4 regions of the Kitasatospora sp. NPDC087861 genome follow, and region 1 is predicted to be linked to each of the others. Evidence: riboswitches for the same ligand, from Rfam matches in the RefSeq annotation. Region 1 holds a riboswitch; each other region holds the start of a gene.
The links. Region 1 has a riboswitch for cyclic di-AMP ahead of ACIOJE_RS09985 (hypothetical protein). Riboswitches for the same ligand answer to the same signal wherever they lie in the genome.
Positions count from the first base shown of each region.

Region 1 (3,858 bases):
GGGCCTGGTTCGTCGCGGCCGTGGCGGCGGGTTGCGCGGCGGCGACGCTGGCCGCCGGCCCGTCCTGGGCGCTGCGGCGGCCCGAGCCGCGGCCGGCGGTGGACGTCAGCGTCGCCGCCACGCCGTCGCACTCCGACCTGGAGGTGGTCCGGATGGACCCGGACGCCGCTCCGCCCGGCGGCACCACCACCGTCCACGCGTTCGTGGCCAACGGCGGCCCGGACACCACCGCCTCGCCGTTCACGGTCGTGGTGACGCTACCGGACGGGGTGACGCCGGAGGGCCCGTACTTCCCGTCCGACTGCAAGGTGCTGCGGGACGGCCGCGAGGTGCGGTGCGTCTTCGGGCCCGGCCTGCCCCCGCTGCGTACCGCGACCGCGCTCGTCCCGGTCCGGCTGGACCCGGGCCTGCCGGTCGGCCGGCTCGGTGGCGGCGCGGTCGCGGTGCGCAGCCCGGACGACCGGAACGAGCGCAACAACCGGCAGCCGTTCGACCTCACGGTGGTCGAGACGGCTGCCGGTTCCTGACCGGGCCCGGCCGGCGGTCACCGGTACGCGGTGGTCACCGGTTCGCGGGTAGCGGCACCCGGTTACCGATTACTGGTTACCGGTACACGCGGACGTAGTCGGCGGCGAAGGTGATCGGGGCGGTCCCCTGCGGCGCGGGGTGGTACTGCCCCGCGCCGACCGACAGGTTGAGGATCAGGTACGCCGACCAGTTGGCGCCGACGCCCTTGCCGTCCGAGAAGACCTTGACGCCGTTGACGTACCAGTCCACCGAGGTGGCGCCGTAATACGTCCCGATGGTCACCCACTGGTCCTTCGCGATCGCGCTCGCGTCGGTGTAGTACTTGGGGTTGCCGGGGTTGACGTGGTTGGTCAGCTCCAGCAGGTTCGGGTTGTCGGGGTGGTACTCGAAGGAGTCGACCTCCCCGTTGCCGTTCTTCCAGGTCCAGAGGGCCGGCCAGGCGCCGGAGCCGGACGGCAGCTTGACCCGGGTCTCGGCGTAGTCGCCGGTCTTGACCTGGAAGCCCTCGCTGGAGCCCTCGGTGGTCAGGAAGCCGGTGTTCCAGGCCTGCTTGCCGTTCTCCAGCGTGCTGCCGCTCGGCGCGGCGGTGAAGGTGGCGACCCCGTTCGCGACGCTGACGTTGTTCTTGTTCAGCCAGTCGAGCTTGTTGTCGTCCGGGTTGTGGTTGCCGTACTTGTACGAGCTGGTCTTGTCGCCGACCCAGCGCGAACCCCAGCTGATCGGACTGTTGAACTCGTCGGACCAGGTCAGCGACTTGCCGGCGACCGGGGAGACCGGGGTGCTCGGCGACGGACTGGCCGTGGCGCTCGGGCTGCTCGTCGGGGAGGGCTTCGGGGTCGGGGTGGCGGTCGGCTTCGGGGTGGCGGTCGCGGTCGGAGCCGGGGTCGAGGTCGGAGCCGGGGTCGAGGTCGCGGTCGGAGCCGGGGTCGAGGTCGGAGCCGGGGTCGAGGTCGCGGTCGGAGCCGGGGTCGAGGTCGCGGTCGCGGTCGCGGTCGGCGCCGGGGTCGGAGTCGAGGTCGGCGCCGGGGCGTTGGAGACCACGAGCTGCTGCGAGGGCAGGTTGTGCCAGGCCCCGCCGAGGTCCTGCCAGAAGCCGAACTGGGTGTACGTCCCGGCCGGCAGGGTGCGCGCGCCGCTGGTGAAGTTCAGGCCGCTCGGGCAGATCCGCGCGTTGGAGGCGTTGCCGGGGAAGTCGAGGTTGGCGCCGGACGCGTCCCGGACGCCCACGCCGACGGTCTTCGCGGTGAAGCAGGCCGAGGAGTGCAGGGTCAGCGAGGCGGTGGTGGCCTTGGTCGCGACCATGGTCGCCGGGGCCAGCCGGTCCTGGGTGACGGTCGGAGCGGTGGCGGCCTGGGCACCGGTGACGGCCGGCAGGCCGAACAGTCCGGCGCCGGTGATGGCGAACGCTCCGGTGGCGGCGAGAGCGGCGCTGCGGCCCCGGCGGGAGGGGCGGGCGTGACGCGGCGCGCGGCGACGGGCAGGCTGGTGCATGGGAGTGTCCTCTGCGACGCCTGCGAGGTGAGCTGTCGGATTCGGGCGGAGGTGGCCCGGCCGCCGGTGGAAGCGGCTTCACCCCTAGCCACGGCCCGCACGCGGGAGCGTACGGGCCGGGCGCTGACCTTGGTTCCCCCGCTCCTGTCCGTTGTGGTGCTCGATTGCCGACCGGCGGGTGGACAGGACTCGGCGTCCCGGCGGCGGAGTCCGCGAGAGCGAACGACCGTTGCAGGCTAGGCAGACCGTACGTGAACGGACAACCCGGCCGGGTCGGTTGTCGCACAGCTCACAGTGGTGTCGATCAACGACGCTGTGTGGTGGATCCGTTGGGGTCGATCAAGGGATCGGCGGACCAGGGAAGCAGCGGATCGGAAGCGGATCAGCGGACCAAGGGATCAGTCGAGCCAGCCGTCGACCTGGCTCTCGGCCTCCGGCGCCCAGGCGAGTTCCAGGTGGTTGAGACCGGCGAGCAGCCGGGTGCCGCCGATCGTCGCGACACCGGTGGTGTCCAGGGCGCTCGCGGTGAACACGATGCCGTCGCTGGGCCCCCGGTTCTCGTTGAGCACGCCCGGGATGTCGGCCGACCCGCCCGCGAGCAGGTAGGTGCGCACCGACGCCGGGACTCCGGCCTGCTGCAGCGGCGCGATCAGCGACCCGGCGTCGATCGCCGCCTGGATGCCCTGGCCGGAGGTGTAGAAGCCCTGGCCGCCGTAGTAGGTGGTCCACCAGTCCTGGGAGGTGCCGTCCACCCCGTACCGGCCGTCCCAGCGGGCGAGCAGCTGACGCTGTCCCGGGTAGCAGTCGTGGCCGCCGGTGGGCAGCACGCCGAGGCAGGGCTGCGCGGTGTACGTGCCGTAGCAGGTCATGTACAGGTGCGGGGACGGCGCGTTGGCGGTGCCGCCGCAGGCCGGCCAGGCGGCCAGGTCGAAGGACCAGCCGTGCGCGTACACGTAGTCGAGCCCGCCGTTCGGCCCGCCGAGGGCGATCAGGCGGCGCACGTCGCCCGCGTACGCCCTCCCCCAGGACGGGCGCACCGAGGACACGTACGCCCGGGCGGCGACCTCGCCCTTGCTCCACGCCACCACGTCCACCTGGGAGACCCCGAGCCGGGCCCGGATCAGCGCGACGGCGTCGCCGACGGTCTGCGCCTGGAGCAGGTTGTCGCCCTGTTTGTGGGCGAAGCCGATGGCGAACACCCGGTGGCCGGTGCCGGCGAGGTACTGGGCCAGGCCGGTGGACGGGCAGGCGGAGGCGCCGCAGGTGCCGCTCTCGGCCGGGTTCGCCCAGGCGCGGTCGACGTTGTCGTTGGCGCCGTGGACCAGCAGGACGGGGGTCTGGCGGCCGCCGGCGTCCCAGCCGGTCGCGGAGTACAGCAGGAAGCGGCCGGAGTAGGGCTCGCCGGTGCCGCCGAAGTACGTTCGGCGGGCGCCGTCCTGGTCGCCGCGACCGTCGGCCGGGTACTGCTCGGCGCGGAAGCCGGGGGTGGTGTCGAGGTAGCGCTCGACCTTGGCCCAGCCGTTGCCGGGGGCGGGGAAGGTGGCTTCCAGGGCGAGGGGGGCGGCGGCGGCTTGGGCGGCGGAGGTCTGCGCGGTGGCGGCCTGCGCGGTGGCGGCCGCTTGGGCCGTGGTGGGGGTGCCGAGGAGGAGGGCGGCGAGGGTGAGCAGGACGGCGGACAGCGCGGTGGGGGTGCGGCGCGGCGTGCCGGGTCTCGGCGTGCGGGGTCTCGGCGCTCCGGGTCTCGTGGGGGTGGCGCTCGTGGGGGTGCGTCTCATGGGGGTGGACGGTAGGACCGGCCCGCGGCGGGCGCCCAGGTGCCGGTCATACACCCCGGAGGCC
Region 1 covers NZ_JBIUUS010000005.1:117,232-121,089, reverse strand. Annotated here, with positions in the region: gene ACIOJE_RS09990 (hypothetical protein) at 1-527, shown strand, start outside; gene ACIOJE_RS09985 (hypothetical protein) at 604-2,019, opposite strand; cyclic di-AMP (ydaO/yuaA leader) riboswitch at 2,022-2,188, opposite strand; gene ACIOJE_RS09980 (esterase/lipase family protein) at 2,418-3,794, opposite strand.

Region 2 (3,858 bases), on a different contig from region 1:
GGTTGAACGCCCAGACCATCAGGCCGGAGCAGTCGAAGGAACTCGGACCGGTGCCGCCGCGGGCGTACGGGGTGCCGAGCTTGGAGGCGGCGATGGACAGCGCCGCGGCACCGCGCGAACTGCCTGCGGCCGGTTTGGGGGCCGTCGGCGCGGAGGTCTGCGGGGCACTCAGGTCGGTGCGGCTGGTGTCGCGGGAGGAGCGGTCGGCGCTCTGCTGGGCGGCGGCCTGCTGCTGAGCGGCCTTCGCGGCGGCGTCGGCCTTGGCCTTGGCGTCGGCGGCGGCCTTCTCCTCGGCCGCGCGCAGCGCCTGGCGCTCCTGCTCGGTCAGGGTGTTGAGGAGGTCCTGCGCGGCCTTGAGCTTGCCCTGGACCTCGTCCTTGGCGGCCTTCAGCTGCTGAGTGGTGCTCTCCATCTCGGCGAGCTTGCCCTGGGCCTCGGAGCGCACCTGGTCGAGCTTGCGCTGCTCCTCCTGGAGCTGCGTGAGCTGACCCTTCTGGGTGCTGCCGGCCTGGTTCAGGGTGTCGGCCTGGCTCAGGAAGTTGTCCGGGCTGGCGGAGAGCATCAGCTGGACGGTCTGGGATATGCCGCCGTTGCGGTACTGCTCGCCGGCGATCTCGGCCAGGCCGCCCTGCAGGTCGGTCACCTGCGCCTGCTGCCGCGCCACCTGGTCCTGCAGGCCGGCGACCTGCTTCTGCAGCTGCTGCTGCTTCTCCTGGGCGCCGTTGAGCTTCTCGGTCGCGACCTCGGCCTGCTCGTAGAGCTGGTCGACCTGCTCCTTGACCTGGTCCTTGGTCGGCTGCGGGTCCGCGTGGGCACCGGACTGCGCGGACATGGCGACCGCCGCGGCGGCGAAGCCGGTCAGGATCGACACCCGGGCGCGGCCGGCGGGCTTGGGACGACGATGGGACGCCACGAAGGCGGACTCCTTCTTCCTGCGCCGCCTACCGGGTGAGCTGACGGGTTCGGGCCGGAAGCATGCCCTACGACGCCTCACGGCCGTTCCACCGGCCGACCTGGCGCCGATTCACCCCGGAGGAACGTGGTTCCCCGGCTCCGCTCGACAGCGCCCCCGACTGCTGGGCTCCCCGTCGGGCAGGCACACGGCCCGCCCCGCTGCGTCGCGAACTCGACGGAAACCACCGCCGCCACCCCGGCTGGGCGATCGACAGTGCGGTGGTTCGAAGCACGACCCTAGTAACTGAACCGTGATCCGTTCAAATCCTTGTCAGAAAAAAGACGGAAGAAGACCAAAGTTCTTTGGTGAATATGACAGATGGTGATCACTGCCACACGCAAAGCTGATCGTCTTTCACGATGTGCTCGCCCGGCGGGCAAACCCGAACGCCACCCCCCGGTCGGAGGGTGGCGCGGATCACAGGCCCGGGCGGGGCCAACGGGCGTGTCGGGCCGTCAGACCCGGCGGATCGTGTTGATCGGCATCGCGTCGGCCTTCATCACCTTCACCACGTCGCCGGTGTGCGGCGCGTGCACCACCATGCCGTTGCCGATGTACATCGCGACGTGGTGCCGGTCGGGGCCGTAGATGACCAGGTCGCCCGGCTGGGCCTGGTCCAGCGTGACCCGGGTGCCGACGTTGCCCTGCTCCTGCGAGGTGCGCGGCAGCGAGATGCCGGCCTGGCCGTACGCCCAGACCATCAGGCCCGAGCAGTCGAAGGTGCTCGAGCCGGTGGCGCCCCACACGTACGGCGAGCCCTGCTTGCTCATCGCCTTGGCGACGGCCACGCCCGCGTAGCCACCGGCCTGCGGGAGGCTGCCGAGGTCGGTGCGCTCGCTGCCGCGCGAGGCCCGGTCGTCCTGCGTCTGCTGGGCGCGCAGCGCGGCGCGCTCCGAGGCGCTGAGCGAGTTCAGCAGGTCCTGCGCGGCCTTGAGCTTCTGGTTGACGTCCGACTTGGCCTGGTTCAGGTCCTTGGTGGTGGAGTCGAGCGAGGCCAGGACGGCGGCGGCCTCCGTCTTCTCCTGGTCCAGCCGGCGCTGCTGGTCCAGCAGACCCTTGAGCGCCTCGGTCTCGCTGGTGCTGGCCTGCTGGACGGTGGAGGCCTTCTCCAAGTAGCCGGACGGGTCGGAGGAGAGCATCAGCTGGACGGACGGGTCGATCCCGCCGGTGCGGTACTGCTCGCCCGCCACCCCGGCCAGGCCGGTCTGGAGCTGGGTCATCTGGTCCTGGCTGCGGGCCACCTGGTCCTGCAGCTGGTCGGCCTGCTTGCGGAGCTGGTCGGCCCGCTCCTTGGCGCCGTTGTACTTCTCCGCCGCCTGCTCCTGATCCTGCTGGAGCTGGTCGATCTGCGCCTTCACGTCGCTCTTGTTCGGCTGGGGCGCGGCATGCGCGGCGACCTGCGCGGAGAGTGCGACCGCAGTCGCAGCGGCGGCGGTGAGCACGGAGACCCGCGCGCGGCTCGGCTGCTTGGGACGGCGGTGGGAGGCCAAGGGAACTGCTCCTTCTTCCATCGGCCTCACCCGATCAGGTGAGAATCCGGAAAATAGGTTTGACGCCAGACCCTAGTGAAGATCTACGCGTTTTGCCACTCCCCCGAAGGCGTGAACTCCATTTCCCCCGCTGAATTCACGGGATGTGCACACCCTCGCAAACAGGGCGCTGACCAGGCATCATCCCGCCCGGACAGTGGTCAGGGCCGGGCCAGCCGGTTCAGCAGCAGAACGGAGGCCACGGGGCGCGCGCCCGCCTTCCGCACGCCCTCCGCGACCTCCCGGTCGGTGGATACCACCACCACCGGCCGGCCCTGCGGTTCGGCCCGCACCAGACGACGGATCAGCTCGTCCGCGGTCTCCCCGGTCCGACTGAACCGTACCCGCACACCGCGCGGTGGCGCCATGATCACCGGAACGTCCAGGTCCTGCCCGTCGAACACACAGGTGACCTCCGCCTGGGTGCGCTGGGCCAGCATCGCCAGCCCGCCCAGCAGCCGGATCCGCTGCTGCTCCAGCGGCAGCGCCGGATAGCCGGTCTTGGTCACGTTGTAGCCGTCCACCACCAGGTGCACCTGCGGGATCGCCAGCAGCTGGTCCAGCAGCGCCGGATCGTCGTCGGCCAGGCCGCGCCGGGCCACGTCGTGCGGCGAGGCCGACTCCGGCACCACCGCCTCCACCAGGTCCGCCGGGCGGATCTGCGAGACCGGCAGCGCCAGCTCCCGCTGCAGCCCCTGTGCCGACTGCAGCACGGTGTCCAGCAGCAGCCGCAGCCGCATGTCCTCGACGCTGCGCCCCTCGCGGGCCGACCGGCGGCCCTGCTCGGCGGCGGTCTCCAGCTCCCCGACCCGGTGCCGCAACCGCCGGGCCTCGGTCTCCGCGGCGCCGCGCTCGGCCGCCGCCTGCGCCTTCGCGGCCTCCAGCTCCCCGGCCACCCGCCGGGTCTCGGCCTGCGCCCGGCGGGTGTCGCTCTCCAGCGAGCGCACCTTCTTGCGCAGCGACTCGGCCTCCCGGCGGACGTCCTCGGACTCCGCGCGCTGCCGGTCCAGGTCCGCCCGCGCGGCGGCCCGCAGCTCGGCCAGCTCGGCCTGCAGCTTCTCCACCAGCCGGGCGGCCTCGGCGACCGCGCCCTCGGCACCGGCCCGCTCGGCCTCCTCCCCGGCCTCGGCGACCAGCCGGCTCCAACCGGCCGAGCGCACCAGGTAGGCGGCGGCCGCGACGTCCATCGGATCGGCGGCGCCCGGGACACTGCCCGACTCCAACGCCTTCACCAGGTCCGGCTGGCCCAGCCGCAGCCGCTCCGCTATCCGCACCCGGAAGGCCGGCTCCGACTCCAGCGCCGCGGCCAGCGCGGTGGCCGCGTACTTGGCCCGCCGGGCCGGGGTGAACTTGACGTACTGGCGCAGGCTCTGC
Region 2 covers NZ_JBIUUS010000014.1:174,356-178,213, forward strand. Annotated here, with positions in the region: gene ACIOJE_RS21215 (NlpC/P60 family protein) at 1-913, opposite strand, end outside; cyclic di-AMP (ydaO/yuaA leader) riboswitch at 924-1,076, opposite strand; gene ACIOJE_RS21220 (C40 family peptidase) at 1,411-2,445, opposite strand; gene ACIOJE_RS21225 (NYN domain-containing protein) at 2,646-3,858, opposite strand, start outside.
Region 2: linked by a shared signal. The riboswitch ahead of ACIOJE_RS21215 (NlpC/P60 family protein) and the one ahead of ACIOJE_RS09985 (hypothetical protein) in region 1 are both predicted to bind cyclic di-AMP.

Region 3 (3,858 bases), on a different contig from region 1:
TGAGCGCGTAGGTGATCGCCCCGAGGGAGAGCGCGGCGAGCAGCGCGCCGGGGACGTCGAAGCGGCCGACGGCGCTCTCGTCCCGGCTCTCGGGGACGAAGCGGGAGGTGACCGCGACCACGGCGGCCGCGAGCGGCAGGTTCAGCAGGAAGATCCACCGCCAGCCCGGGCCGTCCACCAGCCAGCCGCCGACGAAGGGGCCGACCGCGGCCGCCACCCCGCCGAGGCCCGACCACAGACCCACCGCCGCCGAGCGGTCGTCCGGGTGGAAGACGGCCTGCAGCATGGCGAGCGAACCGGGGGTGAGCAGCGCCCCGCCGATGCCCTGGACGGCGCGGGCGGCGATCAGAACCTGGATGTCCGGGGCGGCGGCGCAGGCCGCGGAGGCGGCGGCGAACCAGACCACGCCGATCAGGAACACCCGGCGCCGGCCGTACCGGTCCCCGAGCGCGCCGCCGAGCAGGATCAGCCCGGCCAGGGTGAGCAGGTACGCGTTCAGCGTCCACTGCAGGGAGGCGAGCGTGGCGCCGAGATCGGCGCCGATCCGGGGCAGCGCGACGTTCACCACGGTGCTGTCGAGCAGCGCCATGCTGGAGCCGAGCACCGTCGCCAGAAGTACCCAGCGGCCCTGCGCGGTGCCCAGACGCAGGTTGCCGGCCTCAGAGGTGGTCACGGCCTGATCCTGCGCCCAGTGGGGTGTACGTGACAAGGGTCACCGGGGGGTGTGTTGATGGTGGGCGGTGCGTGAGCGGCCGGGTGCGCTGTGCTGGCGGGATGGGCGCAGCGTCGTGGATCAGTGGCGCCGGGTGAATGGATTGTGCACGTACAGTGCGGCGGATCATGCGGAGGGTCACCGTGGTCCGCGCAGTGGTTGCCGGTTCAAGTGATCGACATTGCTTCACTCGAATGGATGGGTTTTAGTTCAGCGACCGCCCGGCCAGCCCGGACGGATCCTCCGGGCGGAACGCCGAGTCCTGCCGCTGTCCGGTGGTTCGAACTGAACTCTGTACGGCAGGAGCGGGGGACCCACAGGTAAGTCGCCGGACCGGAACGGCACGCTCTCGCGTGACCGGATCCAGGGCCGGCTAGGGGTGAAGCCGCGCATGCGGCCGGGCAACTCCAGCCCGAACCCGACAGCTCACCTCGCAGGCGTCGGAGAGGAAAATCCCATGCCTGCTCAGGCTCGTCGTATCGCCCTGCCCCGCGCCGCCCGCATCGGCATCGCCACCGCCGTCACCGGTGCCTCCTTCGCCCTCCCGCTCGTCACCGCGATGAGCGCCCAGGCCTACACCGTCCCGGCCGCCCCGGTCGCGCAGAGCACCACCTCGACCAGTGCCGCTCCCGCCACCCAGGCCCCCGCGCAGGCGAGCTACCGCGTCGTCAGCGGCGACACCCTGTCGAAGATCGCCGACGCCAAGCACGTCGACGGTGGCTGGGAGGCGCTGTACGCGCACAACCGCACGGTCGTCGGTGGCAACCCGAACCTGATCTTCCCGGGCCAGCAGCTCGCGATCGCCGGCCAGGCCGCCGCTGCCGCGCCGTCCTCGGACGCCGCTGCGACCGCCCCGGCCAAGCCGGCCGCTCCGGCCGCCTCGGACACCGCCGCCAAGCCGAAGGCCCAGCTGGAGGTCCGGACCGAGGCCGCGAAGCCGTCCGCCCAGCTCCAGACCCAGGTGCAGACCGCCGCGCCGGTCGCCGCGGTCACCGCCACCCCGGTCGCCGCCACGTCCGGCTTCGTCGCGCCGTTGGCCAACCCGAAGCTGGGCACCGCCTACGGCGTGGCCGGCTCGATGTGGGCCTCCGGCCACCACACCGGCCAGGACTTCGTCGCCTCCACCGGCACCCCGCTGCGCGCCGTCGCCAACGGTGTCGTGGTGAAGGCCGGCAACGGCGGCGCCTACGGCAACGAGGTCGAGATCAAGCTCTCCGACGGCCACTACGCCGAGTACGCGCACCTCTCCTCGATCGGTGTGAAGATCGGTCAGACCGTCACCGTGGGCCAGCAGATCGGCCTCTCCGGCGCGACCGGCAACGTGACCGGCCCGCACCTGCACTTCGAGATCCGCAACGGCTCGGAGTACGGCTCGGACATCAACCCGGTCACCTACCTGCGGGCCCACGGCGTCGCGCTCTGACCCGTACCGCTTGAGAAGCCACCGCTGCTACGGGCGGAACGACCTCCCGGGATGGTCATGTCGGGTGACCGCTCGACCGGGTGATCGCCGCGGCAGCGGACATGGGCGCGGGACACGCCCAGGCCGGCCCGGCACACGAGACCTCTCTCGTGTGCCGGGCCGGCCAGCGCCTTTTCCGGCCGACGCCCTTTCCGATCAACGCCTTTTTCGGCCGACGCCCTTTCCGGGCAGGCTCGTTCGAGCGCGGGTGAGTGGAACCGAACAGGGCGTCAACCTGCCCGCGACCGGTCCGACGATCTGTTCTTGCGAGGCCTCTCGCCGCGCCCCGATGCTGTCGGGCAGTCGGCGCCCGGCGGTTCGGCGGGCGGTGGAGCCATGGCGCGCGGAGGAGGACGGATGGCCGTCCGGAGCGGGGAAACGGTCGACGGGCAGACCGGGGGAGGCGGGGTCGACCGGCTGAAGGCGGACTCGGTCGGCCTGGTGGGCGTGGTGTTCATGGCGATCGCCACCGCCGCCCCGATCACCGCGATGACCGGCAACCTGCCGATCGTCGTCGGGCAGGGCAACGGCGTCGGCGCGCCCGCCGCGTACGTCCTGGCGACCGTGGTGCTCACGGTGTTCTCGGTCGGGTACGTGGCGATGGCCCGGCACATCACCGCGGCCGGGGCGTTCTACGGGTACATCTCGCACGGGCTCGGCCGGGTCGCCGGGATGGCCTCGGGGCTGCTCGCGGTGCTCGCGTACATCGTGTTCGAGGCCTCGGTCATCGGCTTCTTCGCCTACTCGCTGCGCGGACTGGTCCGTTCGCAGCTCGGGGTGGACCTGGGGTGGGGCTGGTACGCGCTGTTCGGGCTGGTGGTGATCGGGGTGATGGCCTGGTTCGACCTGCATCTGACGGCGGGGCTGCTCGGGGTCGCGCTGGTGCTGGAGATCGGGGTGCTGGGCGCGGTCGCGCTGGCCGTGCTGGTGGGCGGCGGCGGGCCGGACGGCATCGTCGGCGAGGCGGTGAACCCGCTGAACGCGCTGACGGGGGTGGGGGGTTCGGGCGCTGCGGCGGCGGGCCTCGGCCTGTTCTTCGCGTTCTGCTCCTGGGTGGGCTTCGAGTCGACCGCGATGTACGGCGAGGAGTCCCGGGACCCGAAGCGGGTGGTGCCGCGGGCGACCCTGGTCTCGGTGGTCGGGGTCGGGCTGTTCTACGTGTTCGTGTCCTGGATGATCGTGTCCGGCAACGGGGTTCGGCACGCGATCGACGTGGCGAGCGGCGCGGTGCCGGGCAAGGACGGGAACAGCCTGTTCCTCGACCCGCTGGGCGCGTACCTCGGGGCCTGGGCGGTGAAGGTGTTCCAATGGCTGGTCGTCACCGGTTCGTTCGCCTGCGCGATGGCCTTCCACCAGTGTGCGGCCCGCTACCTGTACGCGATCGGGCGGGAGGGGTTCCTGCTCCCGGCGCTCGGCCGCACCCACCCGAGGTACGGCTCGCCGCACGTCGCCTCGGTGGTGCAGTCGGGGATCGCGGGCGCGCTGGTGGCGGCGTTCCTGGTGGCGGGGATGGATCCGTACGCGCACCTGTACACGCTGCTCGCGCTGCTCGGCACGATGGCGATCCTGATCGTGCAGACGCTCTGCTCCTTCGCCGTGGTGGGGTACTTCCACGTGCAGGGCAGGCACCCGGAGACCAAGCACTGGTTCCGCACGCTGGTGGCACCGCTGCTGGGCGGGGTGG
Region 3 covers NZ_JBIUUS010000018.1:37,444-41,301, forward strand. Annotated here, with positions in the region: gene ACIOJE_RS24565 (MFS transporter) at 1-673, opposite strand, end outside; cyclic di-AMP (ydaO/yuaA leader) riboswitch at 986-1,167, shown strand; gene ACIOJE_RS24570 (LysM peptidoglycan-binding domain-containing M23 family metallopeptidase) at 1,170-2,135, shown strand; gene ACIOJE_RS24575 (APC family permease) at 2,532-3,858, shown strand, end outside.
Region 3: linked by a shared signal. The riboswitch ahead of ACIOJE_RS24570 (LysM peptidoglycan-binding domain-containing M23 family metallopeptidase) and the one ahead of ACIOJE_RS09985 (hypothetical protein) in region 1 are both predicted to bind cyclic di-AMP.

Region 4 (3,858 bases), on a different contig from region 1:
TCGACCGTGGGGTTGCCACGCGAGTCGAGGATCTCACGGGCTACGACGACATCGATGGACGGCACGAGGCATCTCCTTGCGGAAGCAGGGTCCGGCTGACGATTGGTGCTGCCGGCGGGACGATTGCGAAGTCGTTACGACCAGAGCCTAACCGCCCTGGCCGCCGGGGCCACGTTGGCCTCGGTCCCGTCTCAGCGTGTGGCCCGACTACCTGCCGGTAGTTCACCTGACTGTCCGATCGAAACGGGCGAATGCGAAGGAAGGGGGACGGAGCCCGTCCCCCTTCCTTCGCCGGGCCTCGCAGGATCAGCCGAGGTGCAGCACCTGGCCGGGCATGATCAGGTTCGGGTCGCCGCCGACGGTGCCGCGGTTGCCGTCGTACACCGACTGCCAGCCGCCGGACACGCCCTGGGCGGTGGCGATGCTCGACAGCGTGTCGCCGGACCGGACGGTGTAGTCGTGGCCGGTCTGCGCGGCCGGGGCGGACTGCGCGGGCAGGATGGGCTGGACGCGCTGGACCGGCTGGACGGGCTGCGCGGCCCGGGGCGCGGACTGCGGCTGGGCGGCGGCCTGGCCCGCGTACTGCTGGTAGACGCTCTGGTGGCTGGTCCAGTACCAGGCGCCGTTGTTCTGGTACCAGTACACCTTCGCGTCGGCGTCCCAGCCGGCCTTGCCGGCGAAGCCCTGGGCCTGCGGCTGCGCCGGCTGCTGGGCGGCCGGCTTCGGGGCGTCCTGCTGCACCGGCTTCGGGGCCTGCTCCTGCTGGGCCGGCTTGGCGGCGGACTGCTTGGCGGGCTTGGCGTCCGAGGAGGTGTCGACGGACGCCGGGGCGCCGCCCTTGCTCAGACCGGCCTTCTGCGAGCAGACCGGCCAGGCGCCCGGGCCCTGCGAGGCCAGCACCTTCTCGGCGACCGAGATCTGCTGCCCCTTGCTGGCCTGGTTGGCCTGCGGCGCGTAGGAGGTGCCGCCGTACGCCTTCCAGGTGCTGGAGGTGAACTGCAGGCCGCCGTAGAAGCCGTTGCCGGTGTTGATGCTCCAGTTGCCGCCGCTCTCGCACTGGGCGACGGAGTCCCAGGCGGAGGCCGGGGCGGCGGAGGCACCGGTGGCGGTGAGGATCGGCATCGCGAGTCCGACGCCGGCCACACCGGCGACGGCGATGGCCTTCTCGGCCTGGGTGCGACGACGGTGGCGGCCAGTTCCAACGAACAGCATGAAGAGGTCCCTCTCCGCACGCCTGCGAGGTGAGCTGTCGGGTTCGGACCGGGAGGTGGCCCGGCCGCCGAAAGCGGAAACGATTCCGCTCGGGCGGCTTCACCCCAAGCCGTTGGGGAACGGCAACAAACCTGGTTCCCCCGCCCCTGCCCAGGGTCTGGTCGGTTTCCCGTGACGCGGCGGGCAGGATTCGGCGTTCCGCGCACGAGGTCCGCAGCTGCGGACTCCAGGGAGAGTAGACAGATCCTCAGACCAATCACAAGCTCATATCACCGATATCACACAGAAATTACGGCCCGTGTTCGGTCGCCTACCAACGGAGGCGCTATGTCCGGATTGATGATGGTTCAGACTGCCCGTGGAGGCCGTCCGGCGACGCCTCGTCAGCGCGTCGGAGCGTCGACAGGTGGCACGGGCGCATGCGGCGACCTGCTCTCCGGACTGAATTCGACCGGGAGTTCCCGCAGCCCACGCATGATCAGGCCACCCCGCCAGCGCAGATTCTCCGGGCTTTCCGCAAGCCGCAGATCCGGCAACCGGGAAAGCAGCGTGGCCAGCGCACTCCGCCCCTCCAGCCGGGCCAGCGGGGCGCCGATGCAGTAATGGATCCCGTGGCCGAAACCCAGGTGCGGGTTGTCCCTCCGGGCCAGGTCAAGGGTGTTCTCGTCCGCGAACCTGGCCGGATCGCGGTCCGCCGCGGCCAGCACCACCAGCACCGGATCGCCCACCGGGATGTCCACCCCGCCGATCGACAGCGGCCGCGTCGCGAAGCGCCACGTCGCCAGCTCCACCGGCCCGTCGTAGCGCAGGAGTTCCTCGATCCCGGTCTCCAGCAGCGCCGTCTCGCCGCGCGCCACCGACTCCTGCAGCAGCGCCCGCTGCCCCGGGTTGCGCAGCAGCGCGTAGGTGCCGTTGCCGATCAGGTTCACCGTCGTCTCGAACCCCGCGAACAGCAGGATGAAGGCCATCGCCGCGGCCTCGTTCTCGGTCAGGTGCTCGCCGTGGTCGCTCGCCCGGATCAGGCCCGAGATCAGGTCCTCCCCCGGATCCGCCCGCTTGCGGTGGATCAGCTCCAGCAGGTACGCCCGCATCCGCTTCACCGCTCGCCCCACACCGCCGCGTTGGCCGCCGCCGTGCCGGATCATCATCCCCGCCCAGTCGCGGAAGTCGTCCTGGTCCTCGGCCGGCACTCCCAGCATGTCGCAGATCGCGTAGATGGGGAGCGGGAAGGCGAACTCGTGGATCAGGTCCGCCGAACCGCGCTGCGCGAAGCCGTCGATCAGCCGGTCCGTGAGCTGCTGCACCCGTGGCTCGAACTCCGCCACCCGGCGCGGGGTGAACGCCTTCGACACCAGTCGGCGCAGCCGGGTGTGGTCCGGCGGGTCGATGTTCAGCAGATGCGTCATCAAGTCCGCCTGGCGTTCCCCCGGAATGCCCACCCGGCCGGTGCGGTGGGCCTGCTCGCTGTGGTGCGCCGGGTTCTTCGACAGCCGGCCGTCCGCCAGCGCCTGCCGCGCGTCCGCGTAACGGGTCACCAGCCAGGCCTCCACCCCGCTCGGCAGCGTCGTCCGGTGCACCGGGGCGTGCTCGCGCAGCCAGGCGTAGGCGGGGTACGGGTCGGCGGCGAACTCCCAGGTGAAGAGCTGCGGGGCGGCGGGGTCGGGCTGCACTGGCATGCACCGACCGTATCCGGTGGGTCGGGGGCGCACTGTCCCCGCCGGACCACGGTCGGTCGGGATCGGGTCGGAGTCCGGTCGGGATCCGACTGGGATCCGGTCGGGATCCGGTCGGGATCCGGTCGGGATCCGGTCGGGATCCGGTCGGCCCTCGACCCGCCCGACTCGTCCCGGCCCGACCCGGCTCGTCAACACCCGGCGGACGGCGTGCCAACGCTCCGTGGACAGCTCTTGGACAGCTCTTGGCCGGCCGGCGGGCGTGAGCCTGGTCACCTGAGGGGTAATCCCTGTTGCGGAGGGTCAGGACCTGTCTACGATCCTCCGCAGAAATCGTGGGCGCCGGTGCGGTGTCGCCCACAGGGAGGAGCAGGCCATGCGGGTCAGCGGGGCAGTCGTCGTCATCGCGGTACTCGACGGCGGGTCGGGAGCCGACCTCGCCCGCCGGTTCACCGCCGCCGGCGCCGCCGGAGTGCTGATCGCCGACCAGCAGGTCGGTGTCGCCGAGGACCTCGCCATCGAACTCGACCGGCCGGGCTGCCCCGTCGTCGGCGTCAGCGGCGACGTCCGCCGCCCCAGCGACATCGCCGCCCTCGTCGACACCGCCGAGAAGCACCTCGGCCCCATCGACCTGTTCTGCGTCGCCGGCCCCGACGGCGAGCGGATCGTCTCCCTCGCCGACCTGCCCGACCACCTCGACCTCGAACGCCTCGCCGAACTCCTCGCCCTCGTCGGCGAGGCCATCGGCGAGGTCGTCCCGCCGCAGCGGCGCCCGGCCGAGCCCACTGCCCAGGCCGCCTGAGGCCCGCTACTCGTCGACCGGCTTGAGCCCCTCGGCCGGCTTGAGCCCCTCGGCCGCGCGCACTGCGTCCCGGTAGCCGCGCGCGGCCGACCGCAGCGCCGCGTCCACGTCCACCCCGGCGTCGTGCGCCCGCTGCGCCACCGCCAGCAGCAGCCGGCCCGCCGAGGCCGC
Region 4 covers NZ_JBIUUS010000075.1:7,990-11,847, forward strand. Annotated here, with positions in the region: gene eno (phosphopyruvate hydratase) at 1-65, opposite strand, end outside; gene ACIOJE_RS40520 (transglycosylase family protein) at 307-1,212, opposite strand; cyclic di-AMP (ydaO/yuaA leader) riboswitch at 1,218-1,385, opposite strand; gene ACIOJE_RS40525 (cytochrome P450) at 1,596-2,888, opposite strand; gene ACIOJE_RS40530 (SDR family NAD(P)-dependent oxidoreductase) at 3,262-3,687, shown strand; gene ACIOJE_RS40535 (MazG family protein) at 3,694-3,858, opposite strand, start outside.
Region 4: linked by a shared signal. The riboswitch ahead of ACIOJE_RS40520 (transglycosylase family protein) and the one ahead of ACIOJE_RS09985 (hypothetical protein) in region 1 are both predicted to bind cyclic di-AMP.